Regions from separate parts of the Synechococcus sp. R55.4 genome, predicted to be linked through region 1. Evidence: predicted binding sites of a transcription regulator. Region 1 holds the regulator's gene; each other region holds the start of a gene.
What was found. Region 1 encodes NtcA, which controls nitrogen genes in cyanobacteria. Its sites were predicted from a motif close to GTANCNNNNGNTAC; they were not measured.
Positions count from the first base shown of each region.

Region 2: a site for NtcA is predicted at 5,448-5,461, ahead of NW842_RS12445 (circularly permuted type 2 ATP-grasp protein). Genes of this name have one in related genera too.
Region 3: a site for NtcA is predicted at 4,995-5,008, ahead of NW842_RS03410 (P-II family nitrogen regulator). Genes of this name have one in related genera too.
Region 4: a site for NtcA is predicted at 4,427-4,440, ahead of NW842_RS13130 (ferredoxin--nitrite reductase). Genes of this name have one in related genera too.

Region 1 is NZ_JANSIF010000030.1:16,895-24,257, forward strand. It holds gene NW842_RS08415 (hypothetical protein) at 1-409, shown strand, start outside; gene NW842_RS08420 (hypothetical protein) at 420-1,397, opposite strand; gene NW842_RS08425 (M61 family metallopeptidase) at 1,646-3,442, opposite strand; gene ntcA (global nitrogen regulator NtcA) at 3,732-4,406, shown strand; gene eno (phosphopyruvate hydratase) at 4,645-5,928, shown strand; gene NW842_RS08440 (prolyl oligopeptidase family serine peptidase) at 5,925-7,363, opposite strand, start outside.
Region 2 is NZ_JANSIF010000061.1:360-7,722, reverse strand. It holds gene moaC (cyclic pyranopterin monophosphate synthase MoaC) at 1-190, shown strand, start outside; gene NW842_RS12460 (hypothetical protein) at 184-2,094, shown strand; gene NW842_RS12455 (alpha-E domain-containing protein) at 2,088-3,083, shown strand; gene NW842_RS12450 (gamma carbonic anhydrase family protein) at 3,379-3,909, shown strand; gene NW842_RS12445 (circularly permuted type 2 ATP-grasp protein) at 3,931-5,388, opposite strand; gene NW842_RS12440 (glycosyltransferase family 39 protein) at 5,554-7,356, opposite strand.
Region 3 is NZ_JANSIF010000008.1:54,789-62,151, reverse strand. It holds gene ctaD (cytochrome c oxidase subunit I) at 1-849, shown strand, start outside; gene NW842_RS03425 (cytochrome c oxidase subunit 3) at 968-1,579, shown strand; gene holA (DNA polymerase III subunit delta) at 1,567-2,559, opposite strand; gene NW842_RS03415 (IctB family putative bicarbonate transporter) at 3,502-4,917, shown strand; gene NW842_RS03410 (P-II family nitrogen regulator) at 5,068-5,406, shown strand; gene NW842_RS03405 (ammonium transporter) at 5,561-6,973, shown strand; gene NW842_RS03400 (ammonium transporter) at 7,288-7,363, shown strand, end outside.
Region 4 is NZ_JANSIF010000070.1:6,041-13,403, forward strand. It holds gene NW842_RS13115 (nitrate ABC transporter ATP-binding protein) at 1-245, opposite strand, end outside; gene ntrB (nitrate ABC transporter permease) at 318-1,277, opposite strand; gene NW842_RS13125 (CmpA/NrtA family ABC transporter substrate-binding protein) at 1,438-2,760, opposite strand; gene NW842_RS13130 (ferredoxin--nitrite reductase) at 2,822-4,369, opposite strand; gene NW842_RS13135 (RNA-guided endonuclease InsQ/TnpB family protein) at 4,601-5,824, opposite strand; gene NW842_RS13140 (IS607 family transposase) at 5,712-6,305, opposite strand; gene NW842_RS13145 (CAP domain-containing protein) at 6,360-7,363, opposite strand, start outside.

The sequences.
Region 1 (7,363 bases):
CACTCCAGTGCATGTTTATGTCACCGTCTTTGACGAGCGGCGGTACAGCGTGGATTTGGTTTACCCCTATCAACCAGATCTGCCTGCCCGTTTACGCCCCAACGAGAGCCTGCTGATTGGCTCTGGCCCCCGCTACCTGCTGCAGATGCAGCTGCCAGAAGGAACAGACGTAGCGGTGGATCGCTTCAAAATCTGGGTCAGCAGCACCAGCATGCAGCCAGGCATTATGGTGATGCCCCCTCTGGGGCAACGGCTGGAACCTCCCACAGAAGATCCCTACGGGGCCGGATCCCGCCTGGATCGGGAAGTCCGGCTGGCCATTCTGGGCAAAGCAGGCAGCACTCCCATGCCAGCTTTTGCCGAGGATCCCTGGTGGTGTATGGAACAAGCTGTCAAGATTGTAGCCTAGCTAGCTTTTGTCAGGTGCTCTTTCGGACATGACTTTTCAGAATTTTGATAAAGGTCGGCTCAACATCGTCAACGCCGATTACTGACAGCTTATAACTGGAAGACAGGCTAATTTTCTTATCCTGATCAACATCAGTCAAGACTACAAAAGCCTGATTCTGCTGAAGACCAAGCCTGGAAGCCAACCAAGAGTACTTGTCTATACTTTCATAATAATCACCCGTTTTGGATTCTACCCAGTAAAACTTATCATTGACATAAAAGAATAAATCTATTTCAAAATCATTTCCATTCGGCAAAGTAACTTGAGTATTCATGATGTAAGAAAAACTGATCTTTTTGCCTTGCTGACTGGCAATCTTTACTAGCTTTTCTTTGACATATCGCTCCAGCCATCCTCCTGATAGAAAGTTCAATGCATTTGGGTCTCTGCTCGGCTTTGCTTCTAAAATAAATCTAGGAGACTTCAAATAATGGTACTCCTCCAAGAAGGCGATACTACAGAGCATATTCGCAAGTTGGCAACTATCTGATACTACCTGGTTTGGCTCGTCTTTCAGAATCAGGGAGAAAGCCTCTCCTTCGTTCATGTTTGACTTTATCGACTTGTAGAGTTTTCTAATTGAATAATATCTATCTCCCATAAAGTTGGATATCTGATTTAGCTTGCTGTTCAGTTTGCTACCAACCCTACTTGCTTCCTTGGTTTCCAAGCTTTTAATTCTTATTCCTTTAGACCACAGAAATAAAGCTAACCTCAACTTCAACTTATCACGGCTGATATGATCAATGACTTCCTGGGAACTTTCCTCAAGCGCTTTGACAACAGCAACTTCTTGTGAGTCCCAACTTACTGCTTGATTTGTCGCTCGAGGAAGCTCAAGCCTTTGAAGATTAGGCTGTAGTTCCTGATGAATGTCTTCCGCTCTTTCCACTCGGCTGGCCAAGATGGTTCTCTGTTCATTCGGATGCCTGTCACGTTGAGACATACCTGTAGATGAGGAGATAACTTTTGTAGTTTCTCGCTTCCATCTCCTTGACCTAAGCCTAACTCCTATCAAGATGCCGATGGCTATTCCAACTAACAAAGCTAAAATTAAATCCATTGGATTTAGTCCCGATCTTTGTCGTCGTTACCTTTGGCTTGAGTTGACTAGACTACCCGCTTGTCTCAACATGATAGGGGGAGGTGAGCGAATTTTCAAGTGGAGGGGGCTTGCCCCTGACCGCAGAGAAGCTAGGTGCGAATGAGGGATCCCAGCCAGCCTTGCTGAAGAGCTTCTTGAGTAGGAGTCAGTTCAGGCAATACCTCCAACCTATAGACATCAGGCCGAGGGGGATCCAACGGGATCCAGAAATGTTTCAACTGATCGGCTTGAAAAACGCTCAAACAAATGATCTGGTGGGGCTGATAGGCCGTCAAGCGTTCCGCCAAGTTGGCAGCGCTCACCCTGAACCCATCCAGGGCCACCAGCTCATCGCCGGCCCAGATGCCCGCTTTTTGCGCCGGGGATCCCATCTCTACTGCGCTGATGCGATTGCCCTCGCCGTTGAAATTGAGGCCCAGGTATGGGATGGGGTTGGGGCGGCTGAAGTGGGCTTTAAGGGTGAGGCCAAAGGGGTGTAGGTAAGTGTTGTAGTCTAGCTCTTCCGTGCCTTCCACATAGGCGGAGAAAAACCGGCCAAGATCGGCACCGGCTGCCCGCTCAAACGCCTCCCGCAAGTCTTGGTCGCTGTAGCCCTTCTCTGACCGACCAAAGCGCTGCCACAGATCCTGCAAAGCCGTATCCAGGGATCCCTGACCGCCGGAAAGGTGGCGAATGTGCAGATCCAGCAGCCAACAGACCAAAGCCCCCTTTAAGTAATAAGAAACCTGGCTGTTGAGGGTGTTTTCGTGGGGGCGGTAGAGTTTGATCCAGGTGTCGAAGCTGGACTCCCGCAGCGATTGCACGGCCCGGCCCGGAGTACGCTGCAAGCGACCAATCTGTTCGGAAAGAATCTTCAAGAAATCGCCGGCACTGAGGATCCCTGCCCTCAATAAGATGACGTTTTCGTAATAGCTGGTCGCCCCCTCACAAAACCACAGACATTCCAGATAGTTTTCTTGGTTGTAATCGATCTTTTCCAATGCCAGAGGACGCAGACGCTTGACATTCCAGGCATGAAACAACTCGTGGGCCATCAGAGCCAAAAACCGACGATAGGACTCTGGCTGATGCAGCTCCAGCCCAGAGTAAAGAAGGGTGGTGCTGTACTTGTGCTCAAGGCCACCAAATCCTCCCGGCGACAAATGCACGATAAACCAGTAACGGTCATAGGGTAGCCCACCAAAAAATGCGGCTGTGGTTTCGACAATGGCCTTGGCATCGGCAACGGCCCGATCGACATCCAGAGTGCCCGACCCCCAAACCACAAGGTAATGGGGGATCCCTTCCACCTCAAACGATTGCACTCGATGTGGACCCACCTCCACCGGGCTATCCACCAGCTCGTCATAGTCCTCTGCCACAAAAGACTGGCCGGAAGTGGGATCCTCAGAAGGAGAGGTCAAGGGCCGCAAACTGGTGGCGATGTGCCAATCCGGCTTGGGGGGGATCACCGTCAAAGTGTAGGGTTCCCGCTCGCGACCGGGCACGTAGAGGAAGAGCGCTGCCCCGTTGAAATAGGCGTGGGTCAAATCCAGATGGTTTGTGCGCACCGTCAGCTCATAGGCATAGACCCGATAGCACACCTTCACAGCAGAAGAACCCGGCGGATCGATTTGCCAGGTATTCTTATCCACCTTCCGCCAGGCCAAAGGGATCCCTTGCTCGGTTGCCGCCTGAAACTCCTGTACATGACGGGCATACTCCCGCACCAAGTAGGATCCCGGCGTCCACACCGGCAGTCGCAGCCGCAAAGGCACCTCTGGATCCACCTCTTGGATCTGCAGTTCCACCTCCAGCAGGTGATTGGCCGGATCCGGCATCCGCACTGTGAAATGCTGGCGGCTCAGTTGAGAAGGTGCAGCAACAACAGCCTCCGGGCTCCCCATAGATAGATAGAATGTTCCAACCCACTCCACTCTCTACCGCCAAGGGCCGACGCAACCCCCAGCGACAATGGCTCCTATCCTAACCTCTGCCTTTGGCTGGAGAGCAGCAACGAGACTTAAAAATGTAGCGCGTGCTACAAAGATACCTAGGCAGAACCTTCTACTTTAGGGTAAATCTTGGTATCCTCGTAGATTCTGAAGTCAATGGGTTGCAACCTAGCCTAATGCTTCTAGATTGATCTTAGTAGGTTGATCTTAGGTATAAACTGACCTTAAAAGGTTGATGAGTATGGCGGTGGCCGTAGCGGAAAAATCTCTGATCACAGCCTTCAAGCAATTGGGAGGCCCTCACCATCCTCCGGTTATCGAAACGTTTGAGCGCGGGAAGACCATTTTTTTTCCAGGGGATCCGGCGGAGCGGGTTTACTTTTTGGTAAAGGGAGCCGTTAAGCTCTCGCGGGTCTACGAAATGGGAGAGGAAATCACCGTTGCCCTCCTGCGGGAAAACAGCATCTTCGGCGTGCTCTCCTTTATCACGGGACAGCGCTCCGACCGCTTTTATCACTCGGTGGCTTTTACACCTACCGAGTTACTCTCTCTGCCGATCGAGCAGGTGGAAAAATCCTTGCAGGAGAACGCCGAACTGGCCATGTTGCTGGTTAAAAGCCTGTCGTCTCGTATCTTGCAAACGGAGATGATGATCGAGACGCTGGCTCATCGCGACATGGGATCCCGTCTGGTCAGCTTTTTGTTGATTCTCTGTCGCGATTTCGGGGTGCCTGGCCCAGATGGGGTCACCATCGATCTCAAGCTGTCTCACCAGGCCATTGCCGAGGCCATTGGCTCAACCCGCGTCACCATCACCCGCCTGTTGGGAGAGCTGCGCAAGAAGAAGTACATCTCCATTCACAAGAAGAAGATCACCGTACACGACCCGATGCGGCTGAGCCATCGCTTTGCCTAGAAGGAAGAGGAGAACACCTCCTGAGTAGCACCTTGCCCAGGCAAACCCCGCTCGACGGCTAGTTGAAGCTCTGGCCGGCCTATGTTCAATCTACTGCTGCAGCCTTGAAGAATCTCTGTGCCCGAAGGACAGACTTAAAGTTTTCTGGAAGCTGACCGGATCGCGGGCAAGAATCTACTAGTCTATGGGGGGATCTGGCTTTGGCCAGAGCTATCTAGCCAATTGCTGAGGTGTAACTGTGGAAACGGCCATCGAGTGGATTACCGCCCATGAGATCCTCGACTCGCGAGGGCGTCCCACCCTAGAAGCCCTGGTGGGTCTAGCCAATGGGGCGACGGGCTTGGCGCAGGTTCCCAGCGGCGCTTCGACCGGTACCTTTGAGGCCCATGAGCTGCGGGACGGGGATCCCAAACGCTACGGCGGTAAGGGTGTGCTGAGGGCGGTGGAAAACATCCTTGGCCCCATCCAGTCGGAGCTGCAGGGAGAAGATGCCCTCAACCAAGCCCGTATTGACCAGTTGCTGATCGACCTGGACGGCACCCCCAACAAGTCCCGCCTGGGGGCCAACGCTATTTTGGCAGTTTCTCTGGCGACAGCCAAAGCGGCTGCGGAAGCAGTGGGCTTGCCTCTTTACAAATACCTGGGGGGGCCCTTTGCCAACCTGCTGCCGGTGCCGCTGATGAACGTGCTCAACGGCGGCGCCCACGCCGACAACAACGTCGATATTCAAGAATTTATGCTTGTGCCCATTGGAGCGGCCAGCTTTCGCGAGGCGCTGCGCTACGGGGCTGAGGTGTTTGCGGTACTAAAACAAGTGCTGCAGCAGAAGGGGCTGTCCACCGGTGTGGGGGATGAAGGGGGGTTTGCTCCTGATCTCGACTCCAATGCGGCGGCTTTGGATCTGCTGATGACGGCTATTGAACAGGCAGGCTACAAACCGGGAGCAGATATCGCCTTGGCCTTGGATGTGGCCGCCAACGAGCTGCTGCAGGATGGGCAATATCACTTTGAGGGCAAAGCCCACAGCGCGGCTGATATGGTGGCTTACTACCAGCAACTGCTGGCCAACTATCCCATCCTTTCCATTGAAGATGGGCTAGCGGAAGAAGACTGGGCCGGTTGGCAAGCCATGACCGCTCAACTGGGATCCCGGGTACAGCTGGTGGGAGATGACCTGTTTGTAACCAACCTGACCCGCCTGCAAAAGGGTATCGACAGCGCCGCCGCCAACGCCATTTTGATCAAGCCCAACCAAATCGGCACCCTGACGGAGACCGTCTCGGCCATCCAATTGGCAGTTCAAGCCGGCTTTCGCACCATCATCAGCCACCGCTCTGGCGAGACGGAAGACACCACCATTGCCGACTTGGCGGTGGCCACCCGTGCCGGGCAGATCAAAACCGGATCCCTCTGCCGCAGCGAGCGCATTGCCAAGTACAACCAACTGCTGCGCATCGAAGACGAGCTGGGGGAAGCGGCAGTTTATGCCGGTCGGGTGGGCCTGGGTCCTAGAGCTCGCTAACTTCCCGTTCCGTCCCAGGGGATCCCTAGCACCTGCACCAAAAAGGCCCAGCGGTCGGCAGCTTCCTCAATCAGCTTGCTGGTGGGCTTGCCGGCCCCGTGCCCTGCCTTGGTGTCGATGCGGATGAGGATGGGCTGGGATCCCCCCTGGGCTGCCTGCAGGGCAGCGGCAAACTTGAAGCTGTGGGCGGGCACCACCCGGTCGTCGTGATCTGCGGTGGTGATCAGGGTGGCGGGATAGGCAGTGCCGGGCTTGAGGTTGTGCAGAGGGGAATAGGCGTAGAGGGCCTTGAATTCCTCCGGGTTCTCCGGGGATCCGTACTCGGAGATCCAGGCCCAGCCGATGGTGAACTTATGAAAGCGCAGCATGTCGAACACCCCCACTGCCGGCAGGGCCGCTGCAAACAGCTCCGGCCTCTGAACCAGGCAGGCCCCCACCAGCAGGCCGCCGTTGCTGCCGCCGGAGATGGCCAACTTGGCGGGGTTGGTGTAGCCATGGGCTATCAGCCACTCGGCAGCGGCAATAAAGTCGTCGAACACCTTTTGCTTGTTGAGCTTGGTGCCCGCCTGGTGCCACTCTTCTCCGTACTCGCCGCCGCCGCGCAAACTTGGCTGGGCATAGACACCGCCCATTTCCAGCCAGGCCACCAGACCCACTGAAAAGCTGGGGGTAAGAGAGATGCCAAAGCCGCCGTAGCCATACAGCAGAGTGGGGTGATCCCCTGTCCGAGCCAGGCCGCGGCGGTGGACAAGAAACATGGGGATGCGGGTGCCATCTTTGCTGGTGTAGAACACCTGCTGCACCTCGTAGGCCTGGGGATCGAAATCCACCTGGGGCTGACGGAACAGGGTGCTGGTGCCGCTGGTGAAATCGTAGCGGTAGATGGTGGGCGGGGTGGTGAAGCTGGTGAAGGTGTAGAAGGTCTCGGTGTCGTAGCGCTTGCCGCCAAAGCCGCTGGCGGATCCCAGCCCGGGCAGCGGGATTTCTCCTAGGTAGGTGCCGTCTAAAGCAAAGGTCTTGATCTGGGTGTGGGCGTCTTTGAGGTAGAAGGCCACAAACTGATTGTTGATCAAGCTAACCCCCTGCAGGGTCTCCTCCGCCTCGGGGATCACCTCCTGCACCCGGTCAGGCTGCTCCAAGTCGATGGCCACCAGTCGCCGCCGAGGAGCTTGGCAGTCCGTCAACAGCCAAAAGCGGGATCCGTCGTTGCCCACGAAGCTGTATTCGGCCTCAAACTCGCGGATGAGCTCTACTACAGGAGACTGGGGATCCCGCAAGTCTTTGTAGAAGATGAGGTTTTTGGGATCCGTGCCCCGCCAGACGGAGATGATGAGGTAATTCCCATCTTCAGTAACCCCGCCGGCAAAGCCCCACTCTTTTTGGTCGGGGCGGTGATAGACCAAAACATCTTCTGACTGGGAGGTGCCCAGGCGGT
Region 2 (7,363 bases), on a different contig from region 1:
AACCAACGCCCAAACAGGGGTGGAGATGGAGGCTCTGACGGCTGTTTCCGTGGCCGCCCTCACCCTGTACGACATGGCCAAGGCCCTGGAAAAGACGATGGTGATCGAACACATCCGGCTGTTGCGCAAGTATGGGGGGAAGTCTGGGCCCTTCGAGGTAGAGGATCGGGATAACGCCGAGAAATGCTGAAAGCTTTGCAACAACCAGAGAGGGGTGTTGGGCTAGGGTTGTTGGTGGGCATTGGGGTGCTGCTCTGGCCCATGCTGCACCAGGGCTATCCCATGACTCACTCCACTCACTTCAACCTCAGTTGGGCCTTTCAGTATCAACGACAGTTTTTCAGCGGGCAGTTTTACCCCCGCTGGCTGGAGTATTCCAACTTCGGCTACGGCAATCCTACCTTTGCCTTTTACCCCCCTCTGTGCATGGTGGCCCCTCTGCCGTTTCGCCTGCTGGAGCTGGACATGCCCACCTCTTTGGTGGCCAGCATGGGCTTGGCAATGGCGGTCTTCGGGACAGGGCTGTATGCCCTTCTCCGGCAACTCATCCCCTGGGCTCTGGCCCTGGTTTTGGCTCTGGCGGGTATGGCCGGCCCCTATTGGCTGGTGGATATCTATCAACGGGGGGCAATGGGGGAAGTGTGGGCCATTGCTGTCTCCCCCTGGATTTTCTGGGCCTCAGTCCAGGTGATCTGCCGGCCCCAGTCCCTTTGGCCGATTGTGGCCTTAGCCATTAGCTACGGCCTGTTGGCCCTATCTCACTTGCCCACTTTGCTGGTCTTTACGCTAACTTGGCTGCCTCTGCCTTGGGTGCTGGGCCGCTGGGATCCCCTCTGGCCCAGGGTGGGGCGCTGCTACTTGGGGTTTGGGCTGGGGCTGGGGTGGACGGCGTTTTATCTGCTGCCAGCCTTTTGGGATCAGCGCCTCATCCAGGTGGAGTTGGTGAATTTTGTCGAAGAGTACATGCCCCAACATCGCCTGATGCTGAGTGGGCTGACCCGGCTCCAGCCACAACTGACGCAGCACTGGTTTGAGAGCGGCCTGGTGGGGTACTGGATCTGGATGGTGGCCGTTGTCTTGGGTGCTGGGATCCTGGTTTTCTGGGAATGGCTGGCCCGCAGGACAAGGGGGATGACCCCGATCCATTCCGTTCGCGCTAACGAGACGGAGTCCTTTGATGCCTTGGGATCCCATGCTCCCCTGGCCAAAGCGATCCTGCTCTACAGCTTGGGGGCCAGCTTGGTGGCCTTGCTGATGATGACGGATTTGCTGGGTTGGCTCTACGAGTGGATTTTGCCCCTGCGCCGCATTCAGTTTTCTTGGCGCTGGATGGCGGTGACATCAGTAACGGTGCCCTGGCTTTTGGGATCCCTGGCCGCCTGGGGGTGGGGACAAAAGGGCTTGAGGATCCTCTTGATTGTGGGGATAGGTCTGGCCATGGGGATACAAAGCTGGCAGGGCTGGCAGGTCTTGTCCAGAGCCTGGTTTGACCCCCAGACCATCCAAACTTTTCAAGAGCTGTCTGCAGCCAAGCCATTTCCCAATGAGCCCCAGCAGCGACCGGGCATCGCTTTTCTTCACTGGCACTGGATCTTTCCCGATGGGCTGGCGCTGGTGGATGTGCCGGAGTACCGACCTCGCCAAGCAACCCTGCCCATGCCGCCCCCAGAGGTGGATCCGCTGCTGCGGTGGCAAGGCGACATGGTGAACTTTGGACGAGAACAAAGCGATCTGGAGCCACTGTTGGAAGTGGAGCAGTGGCGCTATGGCTACCGTCGTTTTCGGGCCGTTAACCCCACTGCTCAGGATCGATGGGTAGTCCTGCGCACTTTTTACTACCCTGCTTGGCGGGTACAGGTGGATGGTCGCCTCACATCTGCCGAGCACAGCGGAGTGGGGCTGTTGCAGGTGCGGATCCCGCCGGGGGATCATCGCGTGCAGGTGCGCTATCTGGGTACTGCAGCCGAGTGGATGGGGTGGATCTTGACCGGCCTGACGGGGGTGCTGCTGGTGAAGGTGCGGCGGCTGCTCCGCCTGCTGGGTTTGAACGGAGCGCAGAGACAAGACACTCCAGAGGAGGCAACAGCATGCTGAGTCGGGTGGCCGATTCCATCTACTGGCTCAACCGCTACGTGGAGCGCGCCGAGAACATCGCCCGCTTCATCGATGTCAATCTCAACCTCATCCTAGACTTGCCCAGCGGTCCCGCCCAGCAGTGGGATCCCATTGTCTACACCACCGGGGATCAGGAGCTGTTTTACCAGCGTTATGGCCAGGCGACCCAAGAAACGGTCATCCAGTTCCTGGCTTTTGATAGGGATTACCCCAACTCCATCCTTTCCTGTTTGCGGCTGGCGCGGGAAAATGCCCGCTCTGTGCGGGAGGTCATTTCTTCAGAAATGTGGGAGCGGGTCAACCGCTTTTATTTGATGGTCAAAGAAGCGGCTCAGCAAGGCCCCCACCTGAGTCAGCTCCATGATTTCTTCACGGAAGTGAAACTGGCCAGCCACCTATTCGCCGGGGTGATGGATGCCACCATGACCCACGGGGAAGGTTGGCACTTTGGCCAGATTGGCCGTCTTTTGGAGCGGGCGGACAAAACGGCGCGCATTTTGGATGTTAAGTATTTTATTTTGCTGCCCTCTCTGCAGTATGTGGGTACGGCTTTGGATGAGTTGCAGTGGATTGCTTTGCTGAAGTCGGCCAGTGCTTATGAAATGTACCGGAAACACAGCCGCCAGCACCGCATCAATCCCAGAGAGGTGGCCTCTTTCCTGATTTTGGATCGGCAATTTCCCCGCTCCATTCAGTTTTGTCTTATTCACGCAGATCGATCCCTGCACCAGATCACCGGCACCCCAGCCGATACCTGGCGGGATCCCAGCGAGCGAGCTTTGGGCCGCCTGCGTTCTGAGCTGGACTACCTGACCATCGACGACATTATGGAGCAGGGCTTACATGAGTTTCTCGACAAATTGCAGCTACAAATGAACCACGTTGGCGATTGCATCTACGAAACTTTCTTTGCCATTCGCCCCTTGCAACCGTCTGAATCCTCTCCCCTGCTGCAACGGCAGGCTTAGCTAAAATCCCTCACCCCTAGCCCCTCTCCTACAAGAGTTAGAAATTAATCTAACGAACGCTTCCACAGCTATCGACAATGAGCCAAATGTGTTGCTTATATCTCATTGCTATTGTGCAATGGATTGACAATGGTGAAACAGGAGCAAAGGGACGGGTTGATTTTCTGGATCCCTGGCTCCTCTCTTTTTCTGGGACTGGAGGCGGCGCGGAGCGCTGGGGCAGGTCTGGAATTGCCGCACCCCCGGTAGCAGTAGGATTGGGGAAATAGAAGCCGTTGCCAAGGGCGTTTGGAAAGTGGGGTTAGAGCAGCAGCCGAGAGGGATCGACCAGGCAGCCTTTATTGCCGCCAATGCCACACTGATCGGCGATGTCCAACTTGCGGAAGCGGTGAGCATTTGGTACGGGGCTATCCTGCGGGGGGATCTCTCGCCCATTGTCATTGGCCGCCGCAGCAATATCCAAGATGGAGCCATTCTGCACGGGGATCCCGGACAGCCGACCCTGATTGGCGAGGAAGTGACCGTAGGCCATCGAGCGGTCATCCACAGTGCCCACATCGAGGGGGGATGTCTGATCGGGATTGGGGCCGTTCTCTTGAGCGGGGTCACCATCGGGGCGGGCAGCATGGTGGGAGCTGGAGCGGTGGTCACCCGGTCTGTGCCACCTCGCTCTTTGGCGGCGGGGATCCCGGCTAAGGTTATCCGCACCCTCACCGAGGAAGAGGTCAAGCAACTGCGCCTTCACGCCCAGCACTACGTGGATTTGGCGCTTCAACATGCCAGCCGCTTTGGCCGGTGGAGCAGAGGTTCGGGCGAGCGGCTCTGAACCTATTTTGCAAGCCGTCTCTCAACAGCCGGGATCCGCGCAGAGCACCCAGGTATCTTTGCTGCCGCCCCCCTGGGAGGAGTTCACCACCAGAGATCCCTTCTTGAGGGCGACGCGGGTCAGCCCCCCTGGGTGAACGTAGATCTCTTTGCCGTAGAGGATATAGGGCCGCAAGTCCACATGACAGGGTTCTAGACGGGGGCCTTCTCCCCGATCCACCAAGGTGGGCACGCGAGAAAGGCACAGGGTGGGTTGGGCGATGTAGTTGCGCGGCTGGGCGCGGATTTTCTCAGCAAAAGCAGACCGCTCTGCCGGTGTAGCCTGGGATCCCATCAGCATGCCATAGCCGCCTGACTCGTTGGCTGCCTTCACCACCAGCTTGTCCAGGTTTTCCAGTACGTACGCCTGATCCTTAGGATCCCAGCAGAGGTAGGTGGGCACGTTGGGCAAAATGGCTTCCTCTCCCAGATAGTAGCGGATCATCTGGGGCACATAGGCGTAGATCACCTTGTCGTCCGCCACCCCCGTTCCCAAAGCGTTGGCGATCGCCAGCCGCCCCGACCGGTAGACCTCAAACAGGCCGGGTACCCCCAAGAGGGAATCAGGGCGAAAAGCAAGGGGATCGATGAAGTCGTCGTCGATGCGGCGGTAGATCACATCCACCCGCTGCAGCCCTTTGGTGGTGCGCATTTGCAAATAGCCATCGGCCACCACCAGATCCCGCCCTTCCACCAGCTCCACCCCCATCTGCTGGGCGAGGAAAGAATGCTCGAAGTAGGCGGAGTTGTAGATGCCGGGGGTGAGCACCACCACCGTTGGGTTGGCTAGGTGCGGCACCAGGTTAAGCAGAGTATCCAACAAATGGCTAGGGTAGTCGTCCACCGGGCGGATCCCCATGGTGTTGAACAGGGAGGGAAAGGTGCTTTTCATCACCCGCCGATTTTCCAGCACGTAGGAGATTCCCGACGGACAGCGCAGGTTGTCTTCCAGCACGTACCAAGTTCCGTCCCGATCCCGCACCAGGTCGGTGCCGGTGACGTGGCACCAAATTCTCCCCGGCGGGTTGAGCCCCACACAGGGCCGCAGAAATCCCTTGGCCGTTTCGATCAGCTCGGCAGGGATCACCCTATCCTTGAGGATTTTCTGGTCGTGATAAACATCGTCGATGAACAGGTTGAGGGCGTGGATGCGCTGCTTGAGACCCTTCTCCAGCCGCTGCCACTCGGAAGCCGAGACGATGCGGGGAATGATGTCAAAGGGGAAAATTCGCTCTGTGCCCTGGCTATCGCCATAGACGTTGAAGGTCACCCCCATCTGAAAGAGGGCCGCCTGTGCTGCCGCTTGCCGCTGCTGCAGTTCCCCTTCTTCCAGAGAATGAATGCGCTCAATCAGCGGGATCGCCTCAGGACGGGGCTGGTTACGCCCCAAAAACAGCTCGTCGTAAAACCCCTCGCCCGGGTCGTAGGCATCAAAACGCACGTCTGGGATCCCTGGAACGCTATCTTCTTCTACTGTTGGGGGCTCTGGATCTGCATAGTGTGCTTTCAGCTACTTTTAGCCTGGTAAAAAGAAAGGACTCCGTCCCGCTGACGCGAAAGGACTCCGTCCCGCGAACAGTGGGTTGGCCAAACCAGGGGGGGAGCTCTAGGGATCCGCCACCTCAAAGGCCCATAGCCCCCGCTCGGCAGGGATCCGGTGCAACCGTCCGCTGGGAAAACGCCGTTGCAGTTCTGCCCCTTGCTGATCCCATACCCACTCGTTCATGAACAGGGTAAACGGTGGCTCCAGCGCCTGGATGGGCAACACCTCAGGGGAAAACACCGCTACCTTTTGTTCCCGTCCGGCAAAAAATTGGATCCAGCTTTGCCAATAGTGGGGTTCCCCCCAGCCGAAATAGGGGTAGGCAGCGCTGGCGGCCAGATAGAAGCGGTAGTCGGGATCCCCTTGGCGAGCTGCCACATAGCGCCCGGTAGCCCCCACATCATTGCCCTGCGTCCAGCCTTTGTGGACAAAGTCTCCAAAAATGGCCAGGTTCCACCCCCCAATCAGCAGGATTGCCCCCGCCATCGCCGCCGCCGGCAGCCAACTCCCGGCCCGGGATCCCCAGCGTTCCAGGAGACCTGCCAGCACTTGGATCCCTTCCAAGGTTAGATAGGCTACAAAGGGCAGGATCACCAGCAGGCGGGTGTAGTTGGGGGCTTTGGTGATGGCCAAGCTAAACAGCAGGTAGAGAAATAGGAAGCTGCCGATACAGAGCCAGTCGTGGGGCTGGCTGCGCTTCTTGAAAAGGCGGTAGAGGCCGGATCCCAGCCCCAGCCAGATCAAAGCCCCCGTCAAGGGATCCACAAAAGCGTGGCCATAGTTGGGATAGATGTAGCCTCGGTCGTGTTGGCTGCGGTCGTTGAACATGCTGAGGCCGTTGAAGATGTTGCGCCAGACCGCCTCCTCTGGCGTAGCCGCATTCACCCACATCTGTTGTAACGCCCGCCCTTCCGGGAAAAAGAGAAATTGTTGGCGAGAGTACTCGGCGCTCACCGCAGGTGCTGTGACCGTGGCCACCAGAATGGGCCCAGCCACCAGAAAAAAGCCCAGCGCCGCGGGCACCGTCAGCTTAGCCAGGACCCAGAGGGGATTAGCTTGCTTGTTTTCTCCTCGGAGATCCTCCCGGCCCAGGAGCAGGTACAGAACTCCAAACAGCAACCCCAGCAGGATCACCACCCGCCCCGGCAAATAGCCGTAGAGGGAGAAAGCCGCCGCTCCTCCCCCCAGATAGAGCAACAGGGGATTTTTTTCCCGCACGCCCTTGAGGAGCAAGGCCAGGGCCGCACACTCCACCAGCACAATCAGGTTTTCCCGCATGGCCATGCGGCTGATGCCCAGCAAGGCGTGGTTGGATCCCAAGAGGGCCGCCCCCGCCAAAGCCAGCCGGGATCCCCAAAATGCCCGAAAAAACCCGTAGGCCACCAGAATGGTGACGACCCCGAAGGCGGCATGTACCGTGCGCACATTGAGCAGCGTGACTCCCCCCATCAGCCGCGTCAGGCCGCCGAAGAGGCTGAACATGAAGCGGGGGAAATAGAAATACTCCGGCATCAGCCCAAAGATATCGGGATAGCGCACCCCTGAGGCGCGACGGGCCATGGAGGTGATCACAATCTCGTCAGTATTGATCTGAAAAGGGATGTTGGGCAGGTCGTAGAGGTAGATCGGGGCAAAGACCAACACCAACAGCCCCAGGTGCAACAGCTCCTGTTGCCAGCGCAGCCGCGTCGGATCCCAAGGGGGTTGAGCCGGGGAAAACTGCGCCCAATACAACCCCACCAGCAGGATGCTCAGCAGCCAGAGGCCAATCTGCAGCACGTGGTAGCCAAACACCCCATACCAGAGGATCAGGGCTACCCCCAAGCCCAAGCCGGATCCCAGCAGGGGCAGATGCCGGGAGGTCATCACCCTA
Region 3 (7,363 bases), on a different contig from region 1:
TTTGCCTACAAGGCCATCGCCTACTCCAGCTTGGCCATCTGCTTTTTGGGGTTGATCGTCTGGGCTCACCACATGTTCACCAGTGGCACCCCTGACTGGATGCGGGTGTTCTTCATGATCGCCACCATGGCCATTGCCGTTCCCACTGGGATCAAGGTGTTTAGCTGGCTGGCCACTTTGTGGGGCGGCAAGATCCACTTCCGCTCGGCCATGCTGTTTGGCATGGGTTTTGTCTCGATGTTTGTGATCGGCGGCTTGGGCGGGATTATCCTCGCCTCGGTGCCTCTGGATATCCACGTTCACGACACCTACTTTGTGGTGGCCCACCTACACTACGTGTTGTTTGGCGGCAGCGTCTTTGGGATCTATGCCGGCATCTACCACTGGTTCCCCAAGATGACGGGGCGGCTGCTGAACGAGTTTTGGGGGCGGGTGCACTTTGTGTTGACCTTTGTCGGCCTTAACATGTGCTTCTTGCCGATGCACAAGCTGGGCCTGATGGGGATGCCCCGCCGGGTGGCCCAGTACGATCCCCAATTTGCCGACCTCAACTGGATCAGCTCGGTGGGGGCCTTTGTTCTGGCCATTTCCACCCTGCCCTTTTTGGTTAACGCCATCTACTCCTGGGTGGCCGGGCCAAAAGCTGGGGATAATCCTTGGCAGGCCCTGACACTGGAGTGGACAACTTCTTCTCCCCCGCCCCATCACAACTTTTATGGGGATCCCATTCTGCTAACTGGCCCCTACGACTACGGCTTGCACAGCAAAGAGACGCTGGACTACTTTGCTGCTCAGTTGCAGAGCTTGCGGGAGCTGGCGCTGGCAGAAGCGGAGCCTACTTCTTCTTAGCAGGCCGGATGCCCGGTGGGCGGCTGATCCCCTGCTCACTGGGTATTCCAGTCTTGGCTGGGCTGCTTGTACAGCCTCAAGAAGTCTCAGGAATTCAGGAATTTAGGTGGAAAGGAATATGCAAGGATCCCTCGCCTCTGAAACGCTGATGGTTGGCCACTCAAGGGCCCACACTGCCCATGCTGAGCACCCAGATCATCGCGTCTTTGGCATCTTGATGTTTTTGGTGGCAGAAGGCTGTCTTTTCCTAGGGCTGTTCATGGCCTACCTGGCCTATAGCCTCACCGCCCCGGTGTGGCCGCCGGAGGGAACCCCAGAGCGGGAATTGCTTTTGCCTGGGATCAACACGGTGATCTTGCTCTCCAGCAGCTTCGTCATTCACAAAGCTGGGTCGGCCATCAAGGCCGATGATGTCAGGGGTCTGCGGCTGTGGTTTGCCCTCACAGCGCTGATGGGGGCGGTTTTCCTGGCAGGGCAACTCTATGAGTACAGCAACCTGGAGTTTGGCCTCACCACCAATTTGTTTGCCAGCACCTTCTATGTTTTAACGGGGTTTCATGGTCTCCACGTGATGGCAGGGTTGCTGTTTATTCTGGCAGTGCTCTGGCGCTCCTTTAAACCCGGCCACTACAGCGCCCAACATCATTTTGGCGTCGAAGCTGCCGAGATCTACTGGCACTTTGTGGATGGGGTTTGGGTTGTGCTGTTTATTCTGCTCTACTTGCTCTGAGCTCGGCCTTCACCCAATATAGCCACGATTTGGATCAGCGCTTCTTGAAAGGCATCTCGTTCCGGCTGTCCTTGCTTGAGGTTGTATTCCAATTGCAAAAGCTGCTGCATTGCTTTCAGTAAAGCTGTGGTCTTCAGGGATCCCACCTCTTTTTGCAGAAAGTAAACCCGATTGGGATTCCCGATTTCTGCTTTCTGGGCGATGACTTTGGGATCCCGTTCTCCCTGATCCAGCAGCAGCCGCACCCATAGCCAGGTGCGAAATTGGCCTACCAACACCGCCAGAATCCTCAGGGCCGGCTCGTTGTGATCCAGCAGATGGGTCAAGATGCGTAGGGCTTGTTCCAGATTCCCTTTGCGCAGGGATCCCGCCAATTGAAAGCTGTTGTAGGCGCTGGCGGGAACTAACGCCTCGACTTGTTCAGGAGAAATGGGATCCTGTTGACCTGCCGTAAACAGGGCCAGCTTTTCCAATTCCATCGCCAAGCGACGGGAGTCATTGCCCACCGCCTCGGCCAATTTCTGGGCGGCTGCCGGGCTGAGGGCCAGATCCCGTTGTTCAGCTTCCCGCTGCACCTGCTGGAGAATGCCCTCCTCATCCCAAGGGGCCAGTTGCGAAAACTCGCGGACAATGGCCGTTTTTTTGAGGATTTTGGTGGATTTCAGGCGCCCATCCGGTTTGCTGCTGGTGGTCAAGAGCAAATGGGTGGTGGGGGGTAACTGGGCCAGTGTGCGCTCCACTTCTTCCCACAGATCTTCCGGGCAATGTTGGGTGAGTGTTGTCTCTTCCAGCCAAACCAAGCGGGCGTTGGATCCCAGCGGCGGGGTCATGGCTTGGTTGAGCCCGGCAACCGTGGATTCCGGCGGCAGGCGATCGTAGTTAAAAGCAGCCCAGTGGGGATCCAGCACTTGATCCCGCAACTGCTGTACCGCCTGCATCAGGCGATAGGTATCATCCCCCCAGTACAGGTAAACGGGCACGCTTCGACCGAGTGATTTACGAGATGCTTTTCCCCTACTTCCTCCATTTTGCGTAGGTCAGTTCCCCTTGTCTAAGCGGTTTGGCCGGGATCCCTGCTCAACTTGGTGGAGGGAGTCAGTCCAAGTGAAGATACCGAGCCCAGCTTGACTCAAGTTGTTTAAGAATAGGTCAAGTACTCGCCCTGTCTGGCGAAAACAAAGGCATCTTTACATAACTTTCATAATCCAGAAGTCTCCGCAGCCCAAAAAGTTCTGTATTCCCACTGAAGAGATTTCGTAGACCTTCTCCTACAGTTGAATTAGGAGCAGAGACTGCAGGGTTAAAGATTATGGATGGCATTGGCGAGTTTGAGTTTAAGGTGCAAATCTTAGCCCGTTGCATGGGATCCGCCCTGGATCTGGGCCGTCCTACTCGTATTCAGATTCACTATTCCAACTCCAATTCCCAGAACGCAGTTAGAGCCAAGGAAGGTTGGTCTGGATCCCGCTTAGGCGATCAAATCCCTTCTCCTAATGCCGAAGGTGAAAGAGGATCCCAAGGTCAAGTGTTAGCCTGTGTTGCCTGAAGAATCTTTTGAGAATCGGTCTGTGGTAGGTCAGGAGATCTTCGATTGCGGCAATCCAACATTTGATTGAAGATTGAGATAGAGCTTTTTGTAGTTTTTCCTGCTGTTCTTCTTTGCTTTTTACAGAGACTTGTTCTTAAGATTGAAAACCCAACTTTGATAACTCTTCGATGCCTTTTGTCTTGTAGAGTCTTGTGAGTCAGCCGGTTCTTTGTTTTTGTTGAGGGGTACTTTGTCCGGCTGGCGCGATAAGAGGTTGCGCTCTTCTTCGTTGTCTCCTTGCCTCTGGGGATATAAGCTAGAACTTCGTCCCACCGACGCAATCGGAAGGTGACTTGGGGCGTATGAACTTGTGCCCAACAGGCTCCGGAGGGTTATGGAACGAGCAACGCAACGGTGGCACGGTTTTCTGCTGCGCGATTTTCCCATCAAGGCTTGGTGGCAGGGAAGCCTTTTGGGTCGTCTATTGGGATCCCTGCAGAGTTGGGGGAAAAGCAGCGTATTGGTGCAGACTTCCGACCGCATCGGCCTGGGGCTGGTACTGCTTTACTGGGTTTTCTCTGCGCAAAGCTCCACCGGCATCCTGGGCCTGATTTTGCTGGCTATGGCCGCTCTGGTGGGCCTGGGCACTTTGGTGGAAACGCCGATTGGGCTGCCGCTGCATCTGCCCCTGGTCCTTTTCTGGGGAATTGCCACCTTGGCGACGATTCTCTCTCCGGTTCCCTACGCAGCGCGGGATGGCTGGCTGAAGTTGACTCTCTACCTGGCTGGTTATCTGTTGTTGCATCGTCTGCTGCGCAAACCCCAATTCCGAGATGGGATTGTGGGATCCCTGCTTTTGGTCAGCTTGGTGATGGGGGTCTACGGCCTGCGGCAATACTTTTATGGGGCAGCAGAACTGGCCACCTGGGTGGATCCGGAGTCGGGCTTGGCAGGTCTGACGCGGGTGTACAGCTATCTGCGCAACCCAAATCTGTACGGGGGCTACTTGATCCCGGTCATTCCCCTGGGGCTGGCCGCCACTTGGATTTGGCCCAGTTGGGGAGCGAAACTCCTGGCCGGGTTTACGACGGCGGTGAACCTGATTTGCCTGTTGCTCACCTACAGTCGTGGCGCCTGGATTGGGGGGCTGGCCATGCTCACCCTGATGGCCGTGCTGTTGGCACAGTGGCATTCTGTCGATTTGCCAGCCCGCTGGCGGCGTTGGGCCTTGCCGGCCCTGTTGGGCGGAGGGGGGGCTGCTCTGTTGCTCGGAATCCTGACGGTACGCCCTCTGCGGCTGCGGGTGCAGAGCCTTTTTTGGGGGCGGCTAGACACCAGCAACAACTTTCGGATCAACGTCTGGGCGGCGGTGCTGGAGATGATCCGCGACTTTCCCATCTTGGGGATCGGCCCCGGCAATGTCGCCTTTAACCGCGTCTACCCCCTTTACCAACGAGGCAACTTCAGCGCCCTCGGAGCCTATTCGGTGCCTCTGCAGCTCACCGTGGAGACTGGCTTCATCGGCTCCTTAACTTTCGCCTGGTTCCTCTTGGTGCTCTGGGATCACGGCTGGAGATGCTGGAAAACTTTGCTCAACTTGCGGGATCCGCAGGGTCTATGGGTGGCAGCAGGCTTGGCCGCTTGCACCGGCATGATGGCCCACGGCTTGGTGGATACCATCTGGTATCGTCCCCAGGTACAAATGCTGTGGTGGCTTGCGGTAGCGCTTATTACAGCCAGCTTGGCCTCTCTCAGCCCTCAGCCGCTTACAGATGCTGGTGAGACGCCAGTGGGGACTTCCTCCCGTTAAGGTAGCTTAAGCTTGGCCTTCCGGTCTTGACGGGAGCAAATCCAGAGTGGTAAGCATCTTCAGTAGGAGATAAAAATGTATCTGTTTTTACAATTTGCAGGTGTCAGTAGTGTTAGAAATTAGCGGAATTGTCCGGGGTGCAGGAGGCAAATGAAAAAAATCGAGGCCGTAATCCGGCCATTCAAGTTGGATGAGGTCAAAATTGCTTTGGTCAATGCCGGAATTGTCGGCATGACTGTAAGTGAAGTGCGGGGCTTTGGTCGCCAAAAGGGACAAACCGAGCGTTATCGGGGATCCGAGTACACGGTAGAGTTCCTACAAAAGCTGAAAGTGGAGATCGTGGTTGAAGATGACCTGGTGGATACGGTGGTGGAGAAGCTGATTGCAGCGGCTCGCACCGGCGAAATCGGGGATGGCAAGATTTTCATCAGCCCCGTCGAAAAAACCATCCGCATCCGAACTGGCGAGCTCAACCAAGATGCCCTATGAGAAGGGATCACGTTCAGGGTTTGGGTTGCCCGGCCTGAGCCTCGTGTGAGTTTGCTTCATGTCTCTTTTGCTGTATATCTGATGAGGTGTTCTTGCCCTACTTTTCGGGTAATGTGTTGCGAGAAGTACTGTCACTTTAGGTGAGTCGAAAAGCATGAGTACGACAATGATCCAAAAGCTCAAGAGCCAGGTGCCCCAGTGGCTTTGGCGACCGGCCAAGTGGAGTCTGACTGCCGCTCTAATGGCTGCGCTGGTTTTTCTATTCGGCCAGGGAACTGCCTTTGCTCAAGAGGCCGAGGAAGTTCAGAAACACGCTGACGTTGTTTGGACGATCGTGTCGGCGGCCTTGGTGTTCTTCATGCAGGCAGGGTTCGCCATGGTGGAGACGGGCTTTACCCGCGCCAAGAATGCCGCCAACATCATGATGAAGAACTTGATGGACTTCTGCATGGGCTGTTGCGCCTTCTGGTTCATCGGGTTTGGCCTCATGTTCGGCAAAAGTGCTGGCTTCTTCGGCACTGACTGGTTTGCTTTTGGCTGGCAGCAGGCTTACGAGGCAGATGGCTGGCCCTTTACTTTCTTTGTCTTCCAGATGGTGTTTGCCGCTACCGCCGCCACCATTGTTTCCGGAGCGATGGCAGAGCGCACCAAGTTCTTGGCCTACTTGATCTACTCCATCGTTATTTCTGGGCTAATCTACCCCATCTCTGGGGGTTGGGCCTGGAACGGGCTGTTCGGCGACTACAACGGCGGCACAGCCGGCTGGCTGGAAAATCTGGGCTACATCGACTACGCCGGGTCGGGGGTGGTGCATTTGGTAGGGGGCGCTGCGGCCTTGGCAGGTGCGATCGCGCTTGGCCCTCGCATTGGCAAGTACGGCCCCAATGGAGAGCCGCGGGCTATTCCCGGCCACAACCTGCCGCTGGGGATGTTGGGGGTGTTTATCCTCGCCTTGGGCTGGATCGGGTTTAATGCCGGTTCCACCACTGCAGCCTCTGTCGATATTGGCTGGATTGCCATGAATACGCTGCTGGCAGCTTCGGCTGGAGCAATTGGGGCGATGTTCACCTCTTGGGTTCATTTTGGCAAGCCGGATATGACCTTTGCCGCCAACGGTGTCCTGGCCGGCTTGGTGGGGATCACTGCCCCTTGCGATAGCGTCCATCCTTTGGGTGCTCTGATCATCGGCTCGGTGGCCGGGATTCTGGTGGTGATTTCGGTGGTGATCCTGGATACGGTGCTGAAAATTGATGACCCGGTGGGCGCGATTTCGGTACACGGCACCTGTGGTATCTGGGGGGTGTTGGCAGCAGGGATCCCCTTCTTTGCCAATGCCAACTATGCTGAAGAGGTCACCTGGGCCCAATTTGGGGTACAAGTGGTGGGCGCTCTGGCCTACTTCCTCTGGCCCTTTATTACCTGCTTGATCCTGTTCTTTATCCTCAAGGCTGTAACCGGCCTGCGCACCAGCGCCGAGGAAGAGATCGCCGGTTTGGATGTGGGCGAGCATGGCAACGTGGCCTACCCCGACTTCGTTACTGCTGCCACCGATTCGGAGCAATCTTGAGCCGTTGTGCTCGGTCTGACCTGGGGTTGCCGGATCGGAGCATTGCTGAACTGAGCATCAAATGAGCATCAAAAGGGAGGGTCAGGGCTGGCCCTCTCTTTTATGGCTTGCTGATGTATTTGGTGGCATTGGTGTAGGTGGTTACGGGTAGGAGGGGAGAAATAGCTCAAAATCGAGGTGTGGGACTTGGAATCGAGATGAAAAGTCAGATAGGTGAGACTGTTTTCTCTCGTCTTCGGCAGGGGATCCTTTTGGGTTTGAGGACAGAGGGGAAAGTCCTGCTGGGGGTTGGAGCTTTGCTGGGGTTGGGAAGTTTGGTTGCCCCGCCTGCTCTGGCCCAGACGGATCTCACGGCTCTGGAACAGGCTCTCCCACCCGAGGCTTGGGCTG
Region 4 (7,363 bases), on a different contig from region 1:
CGATCTGGGCCGGGATCTGTAACTTGTCGGCCCTCCAGGAGAATGCCCCCTCGGGAAGGCTTTTCCAGGCCAGCAATGATGTTGAGCAGGGTCGATTTGCCACAGCCAGAGTGGCCAATTAGCGAGACAAATTCCCCTTTTTGGATCTCCAGGTGGATGTCTTTCAGGACAGGATAGACCTCTCCGTTGTCGAGGAGAAATTCCTTGTCGACATGATCCACTTCAATGTAAGGCTGGGTCTTCATGATTCCCCTGAGATGATTTCTGAGAGCATGGAGAAATTGTCAGCAACCAATCTAAAACTCGGCCAATCTCATTTAGCGATCCTCAGCCACCACCAGCGAGCCAATCCAAGCCGTGATGCGATCCAGCAGAAGACCCACCATCCCGACATAGATCAAAGCCAGAATGATTTCGCTGATGCGGGAGCTATTCCAGGCATCCCAGATGAAAAATCCAATGCCCACACCGCCAATCAACATTTCCGCTGCCACAATGGCCAGCCAAGACAAGCCCACCCCAATGCGCAAGCCGGTAAAAATATAGGGCACAGTTGCCGGGAAAACGATTTTGAAAAAGTACTTCCAGCCGGACATGCGCACAATTCTGGCCACGTTGCGGTAGTCCTGTGGGATCTGCTGTACGCCGACAACGGTGTTGATCAAAATGGGCCAGAGGGCCGTAATGAAGATTACAAAAATGGCGGAAGGGTTGGCATCTCGAAAGGCAGCCAAAGAAATCGGCAGCCAGGCCAAAGGCGGCACCGTGCGCAGCACCTGAAAAATGGGATCCAAAGCCTCGTACAGCCAGCGATTGACCCCGATGATCATGCCGCCCACAACCCCCACCAAGCCGGCCAGGGCAAACCCAATGAACACCCGCCGCAAGCTGGCCCAAATTTGCCAGAACAGCCCTTTGGCATTGCCGCCATAGTCAAAAAAGGGATCTTTAATAAGGGGATCCCAGGTGTCCTGCCAAACCTGGAGAGGGGTGGGCAAGTTGGCTCCGGGGCGGCTATAGGCAATTTGCCAGAGAACGAGCACTATTAAAATGGCCGTGGTGGGCAAAAGAACGCGGCGCAGCACTTGGTGGATTTGGACTCGCTGCCTCCAAGCAGAAGAAGATGCAGAGCTGGCCGGGGAGTGGAGCCCGGCATTGGACTGAAGAACAAAGCCTGGGCTGGTTTTCAGCAGCCAGTGGCCTAGGCCAACCAGTAGGGGAAGCAGGATCCGAAAGAGGTGGTAGCCCAACTGTAGGGCAGAGTGGAAAATCCTCATGGCTTGCTGGGAGTAAGGTTGAAGTCAACTTAAGAGGATCCCAAGAGAGAAGGGGTTTCAGTTGAACACTCTTTGTGGGGATTCGGGGATCCCTTCTCTCCTGGGCAGAGGGCTTGCAAGGGTTTTTGCAACTTGCTCTGGAAGAATTGAGAAGATCAGGCTAGGCCAGCTTCTTAATCGCCAATTTCTCCAGGTAGGCGGCAGGATTTTCGGGATCGAACTGCACCCCGTCGAAGAAGGTTTCCACTCCTCGGGAAGGGCTGGGGGGAATGGCCGCCTCCTGGCCAATGGCTTTGGCAGCTTCTCGCCAGAGTTCTTCCCGATTCACCCGCTCCACCAAGGCTTTGGTATCGGTGTCGGCAGGTAGGTAACCCCAGCGAATGTTTTCGGTCAAAAACCAGAGATCGTGGCTCTTGAAGGGGTAGGAAGCGTAGTTCTGCCAGAACTTCATCAGGTGGGGGCTGTTTTCAACGACCTTGCCGGTGCCGTAGTCAAAAGTGCCCCGAGAACGGCCCAAGATATCGGGCACAGGCACCCCCAGCCAGCGGCGGTCGCCGATGATGCGACACATCTCCTCTTTGTTTTCCATCTGGTCGCACCAGATCTGGGCTTCTAGCACCGCTTTCAACAGGGCAAGGGTGGCTTTCGGGTGCGCATCCACCCAGTCGGCCCGCAGGGCAAAGGCCTTTTCCGGGTGGCCGTTCCACAGCTCGCCGGTGGTGAGGGCACTATACCCCTCTTTTTGGTTCACCAGCTGGGCATTCCAAGGCTCGCCCACACAGAGGGCTTCCATGGTTCTGGATTTCATATTGGCCACCATCTGCGGCGGCGGCACCACAATGACGGAGACGTCGCTAGTGGGATCGATCCCGCCTGCGGCCAGCCAGTAGCGCATCCATAGGTCGTGGGTGCCACCAGGGAAGGTCATCGCGCATTTGGGATCTTTGCCGGCAGCTCGAAGCTCGGCAAACTTGGCCTTGAGGGGGGAACTATCCAGGCCGATTTGCAAATCCCGATATTGGTTGGAAATGCTGATGCCCTGACCGTCCAGATTGAGACGGGCCAAAATGTACATAGGCACCGGCTTGCCATCGGTAACTTTGCCGGTGGTGATGAGGTAGGGCATGGGGGTGAGGATGTGTGCCCCATCGATGCCGCCGGCGGCGGATCCCAGCACCAAGTTGTCGCGGGTGGTGCCCCAAGAGGCCTGCTTGACCACCTCTACGTCCTTCATGCCGTACTTGTCAAAGAACCCCTTTTCTTTGGCGATGATCAGGGGGGCCGCGTCGGTTAGAGCGATGAACCCCAGCTTGGCGCTGGTGGTTTCGGGAGTATCGGCCTGCGCCACCCAGTAGCCTTTGCCCAAGGATTGCGATTGGGCGCGCGGGATCCCAGCCGTGGCCGCCCCAGCCGTGAGAGCAGCCACCCCGGCCAAAAATTGCCGACGGGAGACGGGAGAGGAAGTGCTGAACAGCTTAGACATCGAAACCTCCAAGATTTACAACGACGAAGAAAGAAAAACTTTCAGGACGGCAACAGAACCGCTAGCGGGTTACCAAAACAGAAGCCTGGGCGGCGGACGGATGCTGACGCGGCCTGGCCCCAAAGTGCTCCCTGAGCAACTCCACCAAGACCGGCTTGAGGTCTTCGCAAGGGATCCCTTTGCGCACGCATTCGCCCAGCTTGGCGTCTTTGCCCACCTCTCCCCCCATGTAGATGTCCACGGCCTCCACCACCCTGCCGTCCTTGCGAGCAGTGGTGCCCATAAGGCCGATATCGGCTACTTGGGGTTGGCCGCAGGAGTTGGGGCAGCCCGTCCAGTGGATGCGCACCGTTTGGGGGATCTCCAGCTCCGCCTCCAGCTCCTCCATCAAGGCCACAGCCCGGTTTTTGGTCTCGATAAGGGCAAAGTTGCAGAACTGGTTGCCCGTACAGGACACCAACCCCCGCTGCAAGGGCCCTGGGTTGGGGGAGAACTTCTTCAAGAGCGGCTCTTTGAGGAGCGGGGCCACTCGGGAGTCGGGCACATTGGGGATGAGCACGTTCTGCTCCACCGTCAGCCGCAGCTCTCCGGAGCCGTACACCTCCGCCAAGCGGGCCAGCTCCATCATCTCCAGGGCGTTGAGCCGCCCCACCGGCACATGCAGGCCGACAAAGTTGAGGCCCGGCTGCTTCTGGGCATGCACCCCCAGCAGATCCCGCTTGTGCCAGACCACCTCATCTTTTTCCGCTGCCCTGGGCAGAGGGTGGCCTATCTGGCGCTCCACAGCCGCCCGGAACTTCTCTAGGCCCCACTCGTCAATGAGCCACATCAGCCGTGCCTTTTGTCGGTTGGCCCGCAGGCCGTGATCCCGGTAGACCAGCAGCACCGCCTCGCACAGGGGAACTACATCCCGGGGATCCACCCAGACATCCAGGCCAATTGCCTCGGCGCAGCGGCGAGCCGAGAAAAAGCCGCCCACCAGGACGTTGAAGCCCAGCTTGCCCTCTTTGAAGGCAGGTACAAAGGCCAGGTCGTTGATCTCCGCATGCACGGAGTTGTCGCGACAACCGCAGATGGCGATGTTGAACTTGCGCGGCAGGTTGCTGAAGGAAGGGTTGCCCTCGCCGTTGTTGGTGATCATGTCCTGCACCTTGCGAGTGAGGCCGCGCACGTCGATCAGCTCGTCCGGGTCAATACCGGCCAGAGGGGATCCCGTGATGTTGCGCACGTTATCCATGCCCGACTGGATGCTGGTCAGGCCCACCTCCTTGAGTTGCCGCAGAACCTGAGGCATGTCCTCAATGGGAATGCCCCGCAGTTGCAGGTTTTGCCGAGTGGTGATGTCGGCTACGCCCTGTTCTCCATAGGGGTGGATGATTGCGCCCAACATCCGCATTTGGCCGCTGGTTAGGATCCCATTGGGCAGGCGCAGCCGCAGCATGAACTGACCTGGGGTGCGCTTGCGAAAGAAGATCCCCAGCCACTTGAGGCGGTGATCCCGGTCGTCTTCAGGAATGTTCTCCCAACCCATCCGGGCAAACGCCTCCAGCTCGGCCTTGACCGCCAGCCCATCCTTTTCGCTTTTGAGGCGTTCAAATTGGTTCGCCATGATCGCTGCCGTGGGGTGAACACTGGCTACCCTAGCGATGACGAACCGTTAACTTTGGTATTGGCAGTTACACTTTGTAACAGGTTATGTAGTTTTGTCATTCTCGAATTGCGCTTTATGCATAAAGTCAGGCTTCCAGGAGCAGCAGACCCCTCTTTCCCCTTTGGGAAAGGGGCTGGGGGTGAGGAAAAGCTAGTTGAGACGGTTGAAAGAGTTGAAAGGCTGATACATTTACGCTGAACACTGCTGAGCATTACTGCTCAACGGTGAAGCGATAGCATTCTGTCCGTTTCCGTTCGCGTCAGCGGGACGGAGTCCGAACAGAAAGGCGGTATCCCGCAAAGCTCTGAGCATGACGCCCAGAGCGCCTTGCCAATCTCGTGGTAGCCTATGGTTGCACTTTGGGCATCTAAACACCTTTGCGCCACCCAACTTGGTGTGGATGTGCCCGCACTTGGTACAGGTTTTGCTGGTGTACGCCTCCGATACTTCCACGACAACCACGTTTTTCTTCTTGGCTTGAAACTTCAGGAACTGCTTGAACCGATAGTGCGCCCAGGTGAGCATCGCCCTTGCTGTCTTGCTACCAAACTTCCTCCCCGCCTTGGCAACCATCTTGGCTGACTCGAAAGTGGGGAGGAATATCAATCGGTAGTTATCCGTTAGGAACGCCGCTACCTTGCGATGGCACTCGTCCACCAAGTCCCTGATGCGTTCCCGCAGACGAAACGCCGCTTGCCGCATTCGCCTACGCTTGAGTCTCGGTGCTTTACTCAGCCTGGACTGCAGATCGTCTAGGTGGTAGCACAGCCGAGTGATTCTGCCGAAGTCTCCCCTGGCAATATCTACAAAACCTGCCCCATCAAACCCTGTAAAGAAACTTCTTACCCCAGGGTCAAGCGCAACAACCCCCTTTGCTAACGAACACTGCTCGTTCACGGGCTCAGGGAAGATGGCATACCATCTGTCTTTCACCCGCGTTAGCTCGGTTCCGCGTGCCCATTCTCTGGGCATCTCCTCGGATGCACGGAACGCCAAACCTCGGGTGAGTTTCGGATGCCACGTTCCATTGCGAAAGTTGCCGGCGTTGAACTGCAGCGTATGCGACCTGTCCCGCACACTGCGAAACCTCGCGTCTTTGCTTCGGTGAAACGCCAGCCACGCCTCGACGACCGCGTTCTGCTTGATGTGGCAGGGGGCGTCCTTTACCCACTCGGGCAGGTCGGAATGCAGGATGATGTCCCGCAGCTTTCTGGCCGTTTTTGGGGCACCATGCTGACGCTGATAGGCAATCGCTTGGTTGTAGCAGTACCGGCACGCCGCTTGCCAATGCTTCCAAACCTTAGCCAGCGCCGGCTCCGGATAAATCCGTATCTTTCTCGATTGCAGCCCGATATTTTCTGAGTCCGTAGAGCCGACTGCTGAAGCAGTGCAGGACGGTGAGGATATCCTCAACCAGTTCCTGTTGGGGAGAGAGGTGATCGTCATCGAGAACCAAGACTTCGCACCCGTATTGACGGCAGTACCACTCAACGAACTCAAATCCAAACCGGCAGAGTCGATCCCTGTGAGCGACCACAATTGTTCCGACATCTCCCGCACGAACTCGTTCCAATAAGGCAAGGAACTTCGGTCTTTTGAAGTCGAGACCGCCGCCAATCTCTCCGACCACTTCGGCTCCAGGATAGAGGTTAACCAGTCTTGCAATCTGTCTCTCCAAGTCTGGCTTCTGCCCTCGGCTGCTAACTCGGGCATACAAAACGACTCGTTTGGCTTTCTTTGGCGTTTTGATGTAGCTGTCGAGGTCATACCTTCTCGCCCTACCAGATGGAGTACGTATTGCTTTGATCCAGCCCTTCTGTTCCCATCGCCTCAAAGTGTGGAGACACACCCCAAAATAATCCGCCGCTTCTCTCGGTTTTACATACCTAGCCATACCAAGCAGCCATACTGAACATACTGTACATTATTTTCAGTATAGTCCAGCGTATCATTGACTAGAGTCATGCTCCATCTGCCAGAGCAGACGGGGCGGGATCCCCAGCCCTTCGGTGAGGGGTGCGGGCCGTTGGGAAGTTTGGGGATCGCAGTCGTAGAGAGCGGTGGTGTAGCGGTAGCTGCGGGGGGGGCCACCGTTGAGGCGAATGCCGCTAATTTCAAAGGTGTAGTTGCGATTGGGCTGGATCGAACCCACGGAGTAGGTCAAAGTTTCCAGGCCAAAGGCGGGATCCCCCACGCGGAGATCTCCAACAGGCACCGGCTCGCCGCTGAGGGCATCGGTGATGCGGACTTGGGCTTGGCTGAGATCAGCCTTGCCGCCACGGCTGGGCACCGAGAAAGACCAGCGGTAGGCAGACAGGGGCTGGCCGGAAAACCCTTCTAGGCGGTAGAGGTAGCCGTCTTTCTCCGGGAAGGCGATGAACTCTGGATCTGGCACCGACTCGTCAAAACCGAAGATCCAGTTGGCGTTGGCCTGGGTCACCCGTCCAGCCCGTGGGTCAAAGACAATGCCGTAGGCCCCCTGGGCGTACTGAGGATACAGGTTCCAGCGGCGATGCCCCACATCCACAAAGTTTTCTCGACCTGGCTCGGCAAAATAGATGTCCACCTGCCGCGCCAACACCCGGCCTGGATCGGGGCCGTTCAGCTCTAGGATGGGCCCAACCGCCAGGTTGCTGAAGCGGGATCCCGCCTCCCCAGCAGGGGTAAAGCAGCGCCAAGAAGGGGGCGGCTGGTGGCTGAGAGTACCATTGGCTACCTGCATCAAGGCCGCTTGCTGGGCGGCTTCTAGGAACTGAGGATTGAGCTTCACCGGCGGTAACTGGTGCAACAGCCGTAGAAAATTCAGCCGATCCATCATCTTTTGGGCTGCTGCAGGCGTAAGGCGACCGGGGTTGCAGGTAGCAACCTGGGGCTGTTCGGCGTAAATAGGCCCCGTGAAGCTGCGGGTCTGGCGATCCAGCCGGCACAGGAAGCTGGCAATCGGCACTTCCC